One region of the Acrocarpospora sp. B8E8 genome, then DNA from elsewhere that is predicted to be linked to it. Evidence: riboswitches for the same ligand, from Rfam matches in the RefSeq annotation. Region 1 holds a riboswitch; the other holds the start of a gene.
The links. Region 1 has a riboswitch for glycine ahead of gcvT (glycine cleavage system aminomethyltransferase GcvT). Riboswitches for the same ligand answer to the same signal wherever they lie in the genome.
Positions count from the first base shown of each region.

Region 2: linked by a shared signal. The riboswitch ahead of gcvP (aminomethyl-transferring glycine dehydrogenase) and the one ahead of gcvT (glycine cleavage system aminomethyltransferase GcvT) in region 1 are both predicted to bind glycine.

Region 1 covers NZ_JBDPLV010000033.1:29,332-36,774, reverse strand. Annotated here, with positions in the region: gene ABGB08_RS28780 (FCD domain-containing protein) at 1-301, opposite strand, end outside; gene ABGB08_RS28775 (glutamine synthetase family protein) at 422-1,765, shown strand; gene ABGB08_RS28770 (aldehyde dehydrogenase family protein) at 1,940-3,277, shown strand; gene ABGB08_RS28765 (3-oxoacyl-ACP reductase) at 3,286-4,050, shown strand; partial or broken gene ABGB08_RS28760 (gamma-glutamyl-gamma-aminobutyrate hydrolase family protein) at 4,107-4,625, shown strand; glycine riboswitch at 4,748-4,845, shown strand; gene gcvT (glycine cleavage system aminomethyltransferase GcvT) at 4,975-6,051, shown strand; gene gcvH (glycine cleavage system protein GcvH) at 6,048-6,434, shown strand; gene ABGB08_RS28745 (L-serine ammonia-lyase) at 6,458-7,443, shown strand, end outside.
Region 2 covers NZ_JBDPLV010000090.1:16,641-24,083, reverse strand. Annotated here, with positions in the region: gene ABGB08_RS47795 (mannose-1-phosphate guanyltransferase) at 1-2,421, shown strand, start outside; gene ABGB08_RS47790 (FHA domain-containing protein) at 2,601-3,107, shown strand; gene ABGB08_RS47785 (MerR family transcriptional regulator) at 3,136-3,789, shown strand; gene ABGB08_RS47780 (bifunctional nuclease family protein) at 3,863-4,333, shown strand; gene ABGB08_RS47775 (MerR family transcriptional regulator) at 4,480-5,097, shown strand; glycine riboswitch at 5,138-5,237, shown strand; gene gcvP (aminomethyl-transferring glycine dehydrogenase) at 5,409-7,443, shown strand, end outside.

The DNA of each region.
Region 1 (7,443 bases):
CGTTGACGGCCCGGCGCAGGTCGCCGTGGCGCGGGTCGGGCGGCTGGTAGACGACGAAGGCGCCCCCGTAACGTCCCCGGCGTACATCCAGATATCCGGATTCCTGCAGGGCACGGATGGCTTCGCGCAGGGTGACGCGGCTGATGCCGAGTTGGGCGGCGAGTTCCCGTTCCGGGGGCATTTTCGCGCCGTGGGCGACGACGCCGAGCTTGATCGCCTGGAGCAGCCGCTCGACGGTCTCCTCGAACGCGTTCCCCGAGCGGACCGGACGGAGCAACGAAACGAGTGAGGATTCCGTCATCATGCACCGCCCTCCAAATGGCCCAAGATTAGCCCAATCCGCTGTTGACGAGCTGACAGGCCTGGTGCTTGCATGCCTCCATTGGTCTGATTCCAGACTTTTAGAAGGGACTCGCGCGTGCTGACTGTGGAGCAGCTTCGAGTTGAGGCCGAGGCAGGCAAGATCGACACGGTGCTGCTGGGGTTCACCGACATGCAGGGCCGCCTGCAGGGCAAACGGCTGTCGGCACGCTACTTCCTGGACGAGGTGCTCCGCCACGCGGCCGAGGGCTGCAACTACCTGCTCGCGGTGGACGTGGAGATGAACACCGTCAGCGGTTACGCGATGTCGTCCTGGGATCGTGGTTACGGGGACTTCGTCTTCAAGCCCGATATGGCCACGCTCCGCCGGGTCCCCTGGCAGGAGGGTACGGCGCTGGTCCTGGCCGATCTGGTCTGGGAGGACGGCTCCGACGTCACGGCCTCGCCCCGGCAGATCCTGCGCCGCCAGCTGGCCCGGCTGGGCGAGCGCGGCTGGGGGGCGTATGTGGGGACCGAGCTGGAATTCTGCGTGTACGCCGACAGCTATGAGGAGGCGTGGCGGAACGCGTACCGCGATCTGACCCCCACGAACCTCTACAACGTGGACTATTCGCTGCTCGGCACCTCCCGGGTGGAGCCGCTGCTGCGGCGGATCCGGCTGGGTATGGAGGGCGCGGGGCTCTACGTGGAGTCGGCCAAGGGCGAGTGCAACCTGGGGCAGCACGAGATCGCGTTCCGGTATACCGACGCGCTCGCCACCTGCGACAACCACTCGATCTACAAGAACGGCGCGAAGGAGATCGCGGCCCAGGAGGGTATGTCGCTGACCTTCATGGCCAAGCCGAACCAGCGTGAGGGCAATTCCTGCCATATCCATATATCGCTGAGGGACGCCGACGGCACCCCGGTGATGGCCGGGTCCGAGCCCTACGGCCTGTCCAAGATCGGGCAGCATTTCATCGCCGGGCAACTGGCCGCGATGCGGGAACTCACCCTCCTCTACGCGCCCAACATCAACTCATATAAGCGGTATGTCCCCGGCTCGTTCGCCCCGACCGCCGTCAAATGGGGCATCGACAACCGCACCTGCTCGCTCCGCCTGGTCGGCCACGGCCACGGGCTCCGGATCGAGAACCGGGTGCCCGGCGGCGACGTGAACCCCTACCTGGCGGTGTCCGCGCTGATCGCGGCCGGGCTGTACGGCATCGAGAACGAGCTCCCGCTGGAGGACCCCTACGGCGGAAATGCCTATATTTCCGGCGCGGAGACCGTCCCGGCGACGCTGCGCGACGCGCTCGACCTGTTCGCGGGGTCCACGCTGGCCGCCACCGCCTTCGGGCAGGATGTCGTAGACCATTACGCCAACTACGCCAAGGTGGAACTGGCCGCCTTCGACGCGGCCGTCACGGACTGGGAGATGTTCCGGGGGTTCGAACGACTGTGAAGACCGTCAACCAAGCCAAGGCAGAGCCAGCCACCTTCGACGCGACCGCCACCGACCGGCAGACGATCCGGGGGTTCGAACCACTATGAAGACCGTCAACCAAGCCAAGGCAGAGCCGACCACCTTCGACACGGCCGCCACCGACCGGCAGACGTCCCGGGGGTTCGAACCACTGTGAAGATCGTCAACCCGGCCACTGAGGAGGTCGTCGCCGACATTGAGCTCGCCGACGCCGCCGAAGTCGACCGCGCAGTGGAACGAGCCCGGGCAGCTTTTCGGACATGGCGCGAAATATCGCCCGGGGATCGGGCGCGATTGCTGCGCGCCTTCGCCCGACAGGTCGAGGAGCACGCTGAGGAGCTCGCCCAGCTGGAGATCACCAACTCCGGCCACACCGTCGGCAACGCCCGGTGGGAAGCCGGGAACGTCCGCGATGTCCTGCACTTCTACGCGGGCGCGCCCGAGCGTAACCACGGCAAGCAGATCCCCGTCCCCGGCGGGATCGACATCACCTTCCAGGAGCCGCTCGGCGTGGTCGGGGTGATCGTGCCGTGGAACTTCCCGATGGTGATCATGATGTGGGGGGTCGCCCCGGCCCTCGCCGCCGGGAACACGGTGATCGTGAAACCGGCCGAATGGACTCCGCTGACGGCGCTGCGGCTGGCCGAGCTGGCCCTGGCGGCGGGCCTCCCCGAGGGGGTGCTCCAGGTCCTGCCTGGCGCAGGGGAGGTCGCGGGAGCCCGCCTGGTGGACCACCCCGAGGTCGCCAAGATCGTCTTCACGGGATCCACCGAGGTCGGCAAGCAGATCGCCGCGAAGGCCGCGGGACAGGTCAAGCGCGTCACGCTCGAACTGGGCGGGAAGAGCGCCAACATCGTCTTCGCCGATTCCGACCTGGCCAAGGCCGCGGCCTCCGCGCCGATGGCGGTGTTCGACAACTCCGGGCAGGACTGCTGCGCTCGGTCCAGGATTCTGGTGGAGCGTTCCGTCTATCACGAGTTCCTGGAACGGTTGACGGTGGCCGTACGGGAATTGAAGGTCGGAGATCCCCGCGATCCGGACACGGCGCTCGGGCCGTTGATCAGTGCCGAGCATCGGGAGCGGGTGGCCTCGTTCGTCGAGAGACCGTACTTCCAGGGAGAATGCCCGGCGGGGCCCGGCTTCTGGTTCCCTGCCACCGTGCTGACCGGGGATGAGGATCGAGCCTTCCGCGAGGAGGTCTTCGGGCCGGTCGTGTCGGTGGTGCCTTTCCAGGACGAAGCCGACGCGATCGCGATCGCCAACGACACGCCATACGGATTGTCCGGGTCCATCTGGACCAGGGATGTGGGCCGGGCGTTGCGGGTGGCGCGGGCGGTCGAGGCGGGGAACCTGTCGGTCAACTCGCATTCCAGCGTCCGCTACTGGACGCCGTTCGGCGGCTTCAAACAGTCCGGCCTCGGCCGGGAACTCGGCCCGGACGCGCTCGCCGCGTTCACCGAGACCAAGAACATCTTCATCGCATCGGAGTAGAGGCTTACATGCAGCGTTTGCAGGACCGGGTGGCCGTCATCACCGGCGGCGCCGGGGGGATCGGCCTGGCCACCGCCAAGCGGTTCGCCGCGGAGGGGGCCAAACTGGTCCTGGTCGACCTGGATGAGAACGTCGGCGACCAGGTCGCGGCGGAGGTCGGGGGGATCTTCGTCCGGGCCGACGTGACCAGCGAGGACGACGTGATCCGGATGTTCCAGGTGGCCTACGACACCTATGGCAGCGTGGACATCGCGTTCAACAACGCGGGCATCTCGCCGACCGACGACGACTCGATCCTGACCACGGGGATCGACGTTTGGCGGAAGGTGCAGGAGGTCAACCTTACGAGCGTGTACCTGTGCTGCAAGCATGTGCTGCCCTATATGCAACGGCAGGGGAAGGGGTCGATCATCAACACCGCGTCGTTCGTGGCGGTGATGGGGTCGGCGACGTCGCAGGTGTCGTACACGGCGTCCAAGGGCGGGGTGCTGGCGATGAGCAGGGAACTGGGGGTGCAGTTCGCGCGGGAGGGCATCCGGGTGAACGCGCTCTGTCCCGGGCCGGTGGACACGCCCCTGCTCAGGGAGCTGTTCGCGAAGGATCCAGAGCGGGCGCAGCGGCGGCTGGTTCATGTGCCGATGGGACGGTTCGCGCGGGCGGAGGAGATCGCGGCGGCGGTGGCGTTCCTGGCGTCCGATGACGCGTCCTTCATCACGGGGGCGGAGTTCCTGGTGGACGGTGGTATTTCCGGCGCTTATGTGACGCCGCTGTGAGGCCGGTGATCGGGATCACATGTTACGTCGAGCCCGCGGCGTACACGGTGTGGCAGATGACGGCGGCGCTGTTGCCGTACGACTACGTGCGGCACGTCGAGCGGGCGGGCGGGCAGCCGGTGATCCTGCCGCCCGCCGGGGAGCCCGCCACGCTGACCGGGCGGCTGGACGGCCTGATCCTGGCCGGAGGCGGCGACATCGACCCGGCGCGCTACGCCGCGGACCCCCTCCCAACCACCGCTCCCTCCTATATCCGGAAATTTCGGGATGATGCCGAGTTTGGGCTGGTTCGGGCGGCGCTGGCGGGCGGGTTGCCATTTCTCGGGATCTGCCGGGGGCTCCAGGTGCTCAACGTCGCGCTCGGCGGGACGCTGCACCAGCACGTTCCCAACGTGGTCGGCCACACCGGCCATTCCCCCGCTCCGGGCACATTCGGCCGCCTTCCCGTACGGCTCTCGCCGGAACTCGCCAAGATCTACGAATCCGACGAGATCACCCCCGCCCACTACCACCACCAGTCCATCGACCGCCTGGCGAACGGTCTCACCGTCACCGCGACCGCCGACGACGGCACCATCGAAGCCGTACAGCTGAACGAGCGGACCACAGCCGTCCAGTGGCATCCGGAAGCCGACGAGGACGGCCGGCTCTTCGACGACTTCGTGGCCCGGATTCGGCTAGGCTGGCCGGACACCGGTGATCCCGCGCGGGAGAGCGGCCTGGCATCCGGCCAGGTCCCCTGAAGGAGCAAGCCCTCCCCGCGAACCTCTCAAGGCAAAGGACCGTGCGGGCCAGGTGTCCTCTGGAAAGCAGGCCTGCGCCTCGCCGAAGGTGAAAGTCCGGGCAAAATCCGGGCGAAGCTCTCAGGCACCGATGACAGAGGGGGAGGATGCAGAACATCCGACCCTGCCTGAGGTGCGCCCTATGCCACGACAGACACCGCTGCACGAGGTTCATCAGAGCCTCGGCGCGACTCTCACCGACTTCGCCGGCTGGCTGATGCCGCTCCGCTACGGCAGCGAGTCCGCCGAGCACAACACGGTGCGCTCGGACGCCGGGCTCTTCGACCTCTCCCACATGGGGGAGATCTTCGTGACCGGACCGCAGGCGGGCGAGGCCCTCGACTACGCCTTCACCGGCCAGCTGAGCACGCTCGCGCCCGGGAAAGCCCGCTATACGGTGATCTGCGCCCCCGACGGCGGCGTGCTGGACGACGTGATCATCTACCGGCTGACCGCCGAGGAGTTCATGGTCTGCGCGAACGCCTCCAACTACCCGCGCGTCGCCGCCGAACTCGCCGACCGGGCCGCCAGGTTCGAGGCGAAGGTGGCCGACCGCTCCGAGGAGTACGCGCTGATCGCCATCCAGGGCCCTCGCTCGCAGGAGATCCTGGCCACGCTCACCGACGCCGATCTGGACGGCCTGAAGTACTACGCCGGGCTGCCCGGTGTCGTGGCGGGCGCCGAGGCGCTGATCGCGCGCACGGGTTACACCGGTGAGGATGGTTTCGAGCTGTTCATCGCGAACGCGGCTGCCGTACCGCTCTGGCGGGCTCTGACCGCCGCGGGCGCGCGCCCGGCCGGGCTCTCCGCCCGCGACACCCTCCGGCTGGAAGCCGGCATGGCCCTGTACGGCAACGAGCTCACCGAAGAGACCACCCCGTTCGACGCGGGCCTCGGCCGGGTAGTGAAGTTCGACAAACCCGGCGATTTCATCGGACGTGCCGCACTGGAGACCAAGACCGAACCGCGCCGCCGCCTGGTCGGCCTGGTCGCCCGCGGGCGGCGGGTCCCCCGGCACGGCTACCCGGTCGTGGACGCGTCCGGGGCGGTCGTCGGCGAGGTCACCAGCGGCGCGCCGTCGCAGTCGCTGGGCAAGCCGATCGCGATGGCGTACGTGCAGGCGGAAATGTCGGAAAATGACGATCTAGCCGTGGACATCCGCGGCACGCGCGAACCGGTCGACGTCGTTGACCTGCCTTTCTACAGGAGGAAGAAGTGAGCACCATCCCCGGCGAGCTGAGCTACACCAAAGAGCACGAATGGGTGGCCGGCCTCGATGACGGACTGACGGTGACGGTCGGCATCACCGAGTACGCCGCTGAGGCGCTCGGTGACGTGGTCTACGTGCAGGTGCCCGAGGTGGGCGGCACGGTCGCGGCCGGAGACGCGGTGGGCGAGGTGGAATCCACCAAATCGGTCAGCGACATCTACTCCCCCGTCAGCGGCGAGGTGGTCGAAACCAACCAGGCCGTCGTGGACGACCCGTCCCTGGTCAACTCCGACCCCTACGGCGAGGGCTGGCTCTTCCGGATCCGGATCGAGGCCGACCCGACCGACCTGCTGACCGCCGAGGAATACGGCACCCTCACCGCGGGCGAATAGCCCACTAGCAAGGGCACAGATCAATGGCGATCAGCGTCTTCGACCTGTTCAAGATCGGCATCGGGCCGTCCAGTTCCCACACGGGCGGCCCGATGGCGGCCGCCCACCGATTCGCGCGCGCGCTCAGCCAGGACGGCCTCCTGGAGAAGACCGCCCGCGTCGAAGTCATTTTGTACGGCTCGCTCGGCCTGACCGGCAAAGGTCACGGCAGCGACAAGGCCATCCTGCTCGGGCTGTCGGGCGAGAAACCGGAAACGGTCGACGTGGAAGCGGTCGAATCCCGGCTGGCCGAGATGCGGTCGACCGGGACGATCCGGCTGTTCGGCGGCCACGACATCCCGTTCGTGGTCGGCGAGGATCTCGTCTTCGAGCGCAAGATCTCCCTGCCGCACCATCCGAACGGCATGCGCTTCACCGCGTACACCGCCGATGGGAACCCGCTGCGGGAGAAGATCTACTACTCGGTCGGGGGTGGCTTCGTCGTGGACGAGAACGCCACCGGCGCGGATCGCATCAAACCCGACGACACCGTGCTCCCGCACCCGTTCACCACGGCTGCCGAGCTCCTGGGCCACTGCGCCGAGACCGGTCTGTCCATCTCCGGCTTAATGCTCGCCAATGAGCGCGCCTTCGGCCGCGACGATCAGCAGATCAAATCCCAGCTTCTCCACTTGTGGGAGGTCATGTCGGAATCGGTCCGCCGGGGTTCCTCGCGGGAGGGTGTGCTTCCCGGCGGTCTCAAGGTCCGCCGGCGCGCGCATCAGCTCCAGCGCCGCCTGCAGAGCGAATCCGCCGAACGTGATCCCCTCCAGGCCATGGACTGGGTCACCCTGTTCGCCCTGGCCGTCAACGAGGAGAACGCCGCGGGCGGGCGCATCGTCACCGCCCCCACCAACGGCGCGGCCGGAATCATCCCTGCCGTTCTGACCTACTACTCCAGGTTCATCCCCGGCGCCGACGATGAGGGCGTGGTCCGTTTTCTCCTCACCGCGGGCGCCGTCGGGGTGCT
Region 2 (7,443 bases), on a different contig from region 1:
AACCGCCCGATCATGGAACACGTGCTCCGCCTGCTCAGGAAGCACGGTTTCACCGAGGTCGTGGTGACCGTGCAGTTCCTGGCCGCGCTGATCCGCAACTACTTCGGCGACGGCGACGAGCTCGGCATGAACCTCCACTACGCCACCGAGGAGACCCCGCTCGGCACCGCCGGCAGCGTCAAGAACGCCGCCGACAAGCTCCGCGAGGACCGCTTCCTGGTCATCTCCGGCGACGCCCTCACCGACATCGACCTGACCGACATGCTCAGGTTCCACCGCGAGAACCGCGCCCTGGTCACCATCGGCCTCAAACGGGTCCCCAACCCGCTCGAATTCGGCATCATCATCGTCGACGACCACGGCAGGATCCAGCGTTTCCTGGAGAAGCCCACCTGGGGGCAGGTCTTCTCGGACACCGTCAACACCGGCATCTACGTCATGGAACCCAGCGTCCTGGACGAGGTCGCCCCCGGCGAGTCGGTGGACTGGTCCGCGCACGTCTTCCCCAAGCTGCTGGCCCGCGGCGCCCGCCTGTTCGGCTACGTCGCCGACGGCTACTGGGAGGACGTCGGCACCCACGAGAGCTACCTCAAGGCCCAGGCCGACGTGCTGGAGGGCCGGGTGAAGGTCGACTTCGACGACGCCTTCGAGCTGTCCCCCGGCGTCTGGGTCTCCGAGGGCGCCTCCGTCGACGCGGACGCGGTGCTCAAGGGCCCGCTGTTCATCGGCGACTACGCCAAGGTCGAAGCCGGGGCGGAACTGCGCGAATACACCGTGCTCGGCAGCAACGCGGTGGTCAAGGAGGGCGCGTTCCTGCACCGGGCGGTGGTGCACGACAACGTGTACGTCGGCCCGGCCGCCCACCTGCGCGGCTGCGTGATCGGCAAGAACACCGACGTGATGACGGGCGCCAGGATCGAGGAGAACGCGGTCGTCGGCGACGAGTGCGTGATCGAGTCGGAGGCGTACGTGTCGTCCGGCGTGAAGATCTACCCGTTCAAGACGGTCGAGGCCGGGGCGGTGGTCAACACCAGCGTCATCTGGGAGTCCCGCGGCCAGCGCAGCCTGTTCGGGCCGCGCGGCGTCTCCGGCCTGGTCAACGTCGAGATCACCCCGGAGCTGTGCGTGCGGCTGGCCAGCGCGTACGCGACGACGCTCAGCAAGGGCGACACGGTGGTGACCTCCAGGGACGCCTCCCGGGCGGCCCGCGCGCTGAAACGCGCCGTGATCAGCGCGCTCAACTCCAGCGCCATCAACGTGCTGGACCTGGAGGCCGCCGCCATGCCGGTGGCCCGCTTCCACACCTCCCGGGAGAACGTGCGCGGCGGCATCACCCTGCGCACCACCGCCGGGGACCCGCAGAGCGTCGACATCGTCTTCCTGGACGACACCGGCGCCGACCTGTCCCCGGGCGCCCAGCGCAAGCTGGAACGCGTCTTCTCCCGCCAGGAGTACCGCCGGGCCTTCCCCGGCGAGATCGCCGAGCTCACCTTCCCGGCCCGCGCCGTGGACACCTACGCCCGCGAGCTGCTCCGCTGCGTGGACATGACCGGCGTCAAGGACGCCGAGATGAAGGTCGTGGTGGACTGCGCCGGCGGCACCTCCTCGCTGGTGCTGCCGAGCCTGCTCGGCCGGGTCGGCGTCGGCGTGCTCACGGTCAACAACCGGCTGGACGACGCCTCCCCGACCGAGACGCTGGCCGAGCGCCGCCGCGACCTGCAGCGCCTGTCGGAGCTGGTCGGCTCGTCCAGGGCCGCCTTCGGGGTCAGGTTCGACCCGGTGGGGGAGCGGGTCTCGCTGGTCGACGAGCTGGGCCACCTGATCAGCGAGGAGCGTGCCCTGCTGGTCGTGCTGGACCTGGTCGCCGCCGAGCGCAGGGGCGGCAGGGTGGCGCTGCCGGTCACCACGACCCGGGTGGCCGAGATGGTGTGCCGCTTCCACGGCGTGCACGTGGACTGGACGGCCACCGGCGTCGACGCGCTCACCAGCGCCGCCACCCACCCGGAGATGATCTTCGCGTGTGACGGCAGGGGCGGCTTCGTGGTGCCCGAGTTCGGGCCCACCGTGGACGGCCTGGCCGTCTTCCTGCGCCTGCTCGGCCTGGTCGCCAGGACCCGGCTCTCGCTCAGCCAGATCGACGCCCGCATCCCCGAGGCCAAACTCCTCAAACGCACCATCCCCACGCCGTGGGCGCACAAGGGCGCGGTCATGCGCTCGGTCGTGGAGGCCGCCGAGGGCCGCCGCCTGGACACCACCGACGGCGTCAGGATCGTCGAGGAGGACGGCAGCTGGGTCATGGTGCTGCCCGACCCGGCCGAGGCCGTCACCCACCTGTGGGCCGAGGGACACGACGTGGACACGGCCCAAACACTGATCGAACGATGGGCTCTAGTCGTCGAGCGGGCCGCCGGATCCGCCTGAAACGATAACCTGAACCCCTGGCGGATGATGATGGTGTGGCGGCATGGACCTTGGACCGTGCCTGACGGTAGCGTTGGGTAGTCAATGTCCAGCGTGCCTGCCTTGACCTTCGTGTCTGATCAGCGTAAGTTTCGGCATTCGCAGTTTTGAGCAAGTCGTGAGAGAGGCCGAGCCGTTCGATGCCCAGCGTCTACTGCACGCAGTGCGGTCACCCCAACCCCGAGGATGCCCGTTTCTGCTCTCGATGCGGTTCGCCGCTGAGCCCGCCCGCGCACCAGGTGGTGCCGGACACGACCTCGACGATCTCCCTTGAGGCCGTGGACGAGGCGACCGGGCAGACGCTGCTGCCGGATCGTTCCGCGGTCGAGCAGCTGCCGCCGGGCACCGCGCTGCTGGTCGTGATGCGCGGGCCGAACGCGGGCAGCCGGTTCCTGCTCGACAGCGACCTCACCACGGCGGGTCGCCACCCGGAGAGCGACATCTTCCTGGACGATGTGACCGTGTCCCGGCGGCACGCCGAGTTCTACCGGCGCGGCGGCCAGTTCACCGCCCGGGACGTGGGCAGCCTCAACGGCACCTACGTCAACAGGGAGCGCATCGAGGAGTTCCCCTTGGCGGGGGGCGACGAGGTGCAGATCGGTAAATTCCGGTTGGTGTTCCTCACCCGCGGCCCGGGAGGACCGTGATCGCTGGGTGAGAAGGGGGTGAGCCCGTATGGCCGCTGAGGCGATCAGGGCGCATATGAGCATCGGGGAGGTGCTCGCCCTGCTGCAGGGGGAGTTCCCCGACGTCACGATCTCCAAGATCCGGTTCCTGGAGGGGGAGGGGCTGATCGAGCCCCAGCGCAGCCCGTCCGGATACCGGAAGTTCACCCACACCGACGTCGAGCGGCTGCGGTTCATCCTGACCGCCCAGCGCGACCAGTACCTGCCGCTGCGGGTGATCAAGGACCAGCTGGCCGGCCCGCCGGGCCCGCGCGCCGTCGGCGCCGAGACGCCGCCGGTCCGGCTCAGCCGGGAGGAGCTGCTGGCGGCGGCCGAGATCGACGAGGAGACCTTGGCCGAGCTGGAGGACTACGGCCTCATCCCGCCCGGCGCGCGGCGCTACGACGCCGACGCGCTCGATGTGGCGCGCAGCGTGGGGCGGCTGGCCAGGTTCGGGCTGCACGCGCGGCATCTGCGCGCGGTAAAAGCCGCCGCCGAGCGCGAGGCCGGGCTGCTGGAGCAGGCCGTGGCGCCGCTGCTGCGCCGCCGCGCGCCCGGATCTCTCGACCACGCCGAGGAATCCGCACGCGAAATCTCCGGACTTCTCCTGCGTTTGCACGCCGCGCTGCTTAATGGCAGTGTTCGTGGCGTTCTCGGCCGCTGACAACGCCTGTCGCTCTCGGGTGTTACGTTGAATGCCTGGTGATATATGCCGCATCCCGGAGAGTGAGTCGCCCGTGTTGCAGATGGAGGTCGTGGGGGTCCGCGTTGAGATGCCCTCGAACCAGCCGATCGTCCTCTTGAAGGAGGCGAACGGTGATCGGTACCTGCCGATCTGGATCGGCATGACCGAGGCGACCGCGATCGCGCTGGCACAGGCAGAGGACCCACCGCCACGGCCGCTCACCCATGATCTGTTCCGGGACGTGCTGGACGCGCTCGACATCCAGTTGCGCACCGTGAACATCGTCGCGCTGCGTGACGGGATCTTCTTCGCCGACCTGGTGTTCTCCAACGGCGTAGAGGTCAGCGCGCGGCCCTCGGACTCGATCGCGCTGGCGCTGCGCACCCACACGCCGATCTTCGCCAGCGAGGACGTGGTCCGCGAGGCGGGGGTCAGCATGCCCGACGACCAGGAGGACGAGGTGGAGAAGTTCCGCGAGTTCCTGGACAACATCACGCCGGAGGACTTCGGCCGTGCCGGTTGAGATCGGTCGATATTTCGGCTTCACGACGCGCCGATCGAGGTCGTTGACTGAGGCTGGCGCCAGTCCTACCGTGCAAGGGAAACCACGGTTGTAGTTCAAGAACCCCCAGATCAGGCCGTGGGATGAGAGAAAGCCGGAGGTCCGCAGTGGCGGTCAGCAGCGGCGAGGGTAAGACGGCCGGGCATGATCCGGCTCAGCGCGAGTCGGCGCGGGAACGCGCCGGTGAGCAGGGCTTGCTGTTCGACGAGCGGCCCGCGGCCGTCGCCGACGACATCGGCTACCGTGGCCCCACGGCGTGTTCGGCGGCCGGGATCACCTACCGCCAGCTCGACTACTGGGCTCGCACCGACCTGGTCCAGCCGACCATAAGAGCCGCGCAGGGCTCCGGCTCCCAGCGGCTGTACAGCTTCCGCGACATCCTCGTGCTCAAGGTCGTCAAACGCCTCCTGGACACCGGGGTGTCGCTCCAGCAGATCCGCACCGCCGTCCACCACCTGCGCGAGCGCGGCGTCAACGACCTGGCCCAGATCACCCTCATGAGCGACGGGGTGAGCGTCTACGAGTGCACCTCGGCCGACGAGGTCATCGACCTGCTGCAGGGCGGGCAGGGCGTGTTCGGGATCGCGCTCGGGCGCGTGTGGCGCGAAGTCGAGGGATCGCTCGCGGAGCTGCCGGGGGAACGCGCGGAGGTCGGCCTTCCGCCTGAGGCCGACCACCCCTCCGACGAACTGGCGCAGCGACGACGCGCCCGCAAGACCGGTTGAGAGCATCCCGGCCGGGTGGCGGTAGTCTGGTACGAGCCGACGACCTTGTGCGGGAGAGTCCCTTCCACATCCAGTAGGAGGGGCGCCGAAGGAGCAACCCTCCCCGGAATCTCTCAGGCAACCGGTACCGCACGGGCGAGGCGACTCTGGAAAGCCGTGCCGTCCAGCCAGGCGGCCGCACCGAAGGGGAAAGCCGGGCGCCTCATCAGGGCTCGGTGAAGCTCTCAGGTCCGATGACAGAGGGGGAGACCCGCAGAGCGACCGGTTTCAGGCCGGGCGCGCTGGTCTCGACGCCGCTGGAGGCCCCTGTCATGACTGTTCACTCCGAGTTCGCCGCTCGTCATATCGGTCCTTCCGCCGCCGACCAGGCGCGCATGCTGGCCGCCGTCGGATACGCCACCACCGAGGACCTGGTCGCCGTGGCCGTCCCGAAGGCCATCAGGACCACCGATCCGCTGAACCTGCCGGCCGCGTCGAGCGAGCTCGAGACCCTGGCCGAGCTGCGGGAGCTCGCCGCCCGCAACCAGGTGCTGACCTCGATGATCGGGCTGGGCTACTTCGACACGATCACGCCGGGCGTGGTGCTGCGGAACGTGCTGGAGAATCCGGGGTGGTATACGGCGTACACGCCGTACCAGCCGGAGATCTCGCAGGGGCGGCTGGAGGCGCTGCTCAACTTCCAGACGGTGATCACCGACCTGACCGGGCTGGACGTGGCCGGGGCCTCGCTGCTCGACGAGGGCACCGCCGCCGCCGAGGCGATGACGCTGGCCCGGCGGGTGTCCAAGGCCAAGAGCGCGGTGTTCGTGGTGGACGCCGACGCGTTGCCGCAGACCAAGGCCGTGCTGGCCACCCGCGCCGAGCCGCTGGGCATCGAACTGGTCGAAGCCGATCTCGATGGGGAGCTGCCCGAGTGTTTCGGGGTGCTGGTGCAGTATCCGGGGGCGAGCGGCCGGGTCGCCGGCTTCCGTGACCTGTCCGAGCGGGCGCACGCGACGGGCGCGCTGGTTGTCGCCGCCGCCGACCTGCTCGCGCTGACGCTGCTCGAAACCCCCGCCGCGCTCGGCGCCGACATCGCGATCGGCTCCTCGCAGCGCTTCGGCGTCCCGTTCGGGTACGGCGGGCCGCACGCCGCCTACCTGGCCGTCCGGGAGGGGCTGCAGCGGCAGCTGCCCGGCCGGCTGGTCGGGGTGTCGCTGGACGCGGACGGGCGGCAGGCCTACCGGCTGGCCCTGCAGACGCGCGAGCAGCACATCCGGCGGGAGAAGGCGACCAGCAACATCTGCACCGCGCAGGTGCTGCTGGCCGTGCTGGCCGCCATGTACGCGGTCTACCACGGCCCCGACGGGCTGCGCCGGATCGCCAGGCGGGTGCACGGGCACGCGGCCCTGCTGGCGGAGGGGCTGCGGGCGGGCGGGGTCGAGCTGGCGCACGCGGAGTTCTTCGACACCGTGCTGGCCCGGGTGCCCGGCCGGGCGGCGGAGGTCGTCGCGGCGGCCCGCGAGCGGGGCGTCAACCTGCGCCTGGCGGACGCGGACCAGGTTGGCGTGTCCTGTGATGAGAAGACCACATACGGGCATCTGGAGGCGGTCTGGGAGGCTTTCGGAGTGCCCGCGGTGGCGGGGAGCCCGGAGGCGCTTCCGGAAGGTCTGGAGCGGACCTCGGACTTCCTGACGCATCCGGTGTTCCACAGCCACCGCTCCGAGACCGCCATGTTGCGCTATCTGCGGAAATTGCAGGACAAGGACATCGCGCTGGACCGGTCGATGATCCCGCTCGGGTCGTGCACGATGAAGCTCAACGCGACCACCGAGATGGAGCCCGTCACCTGGCCGGAGTTCGCCGGGATCCACCCGTACGCGCCGGTCGACCAGGCCGCCGGATACGCCGCCCTGATCGAGACGCTGGAGGGCTGGCTGGCGGAGGTGACCGGCTACGACGCCGTCTCGCTCCAGCCCAACGCCGGGTCGCAGGGCGAGTTCGCCGGGCTGCTGGCGATTCGCGCCTACCATCACGCGCGGGGCGACCTCGGGCGGGACATCTGCCTCATCCCGTCCTCGGCGCACGGCACCAACGCGGCCAGCGCGGTCATGGCGGGGATGCGGGTGGTCGTGGTGGCCTGCGACGAGGACGGCAACGTGGACCTCGCCGACCTGGACGCCAAGATCGGCAAGCACCGGGAGGCGCTGGCGGCGATCATGGTGACCTATCCGTCCACGCACGGCGTGTTCGAGGAGGCCATCGCGGACATCTGCGCCCGGGTGCACGACGCGGGCGGCCAGGTGTACGTGGACGGGGCCAACCTCAACGCGCTGGTCGGGCTGGCCAAGCCCGGCGAGTTCGGGG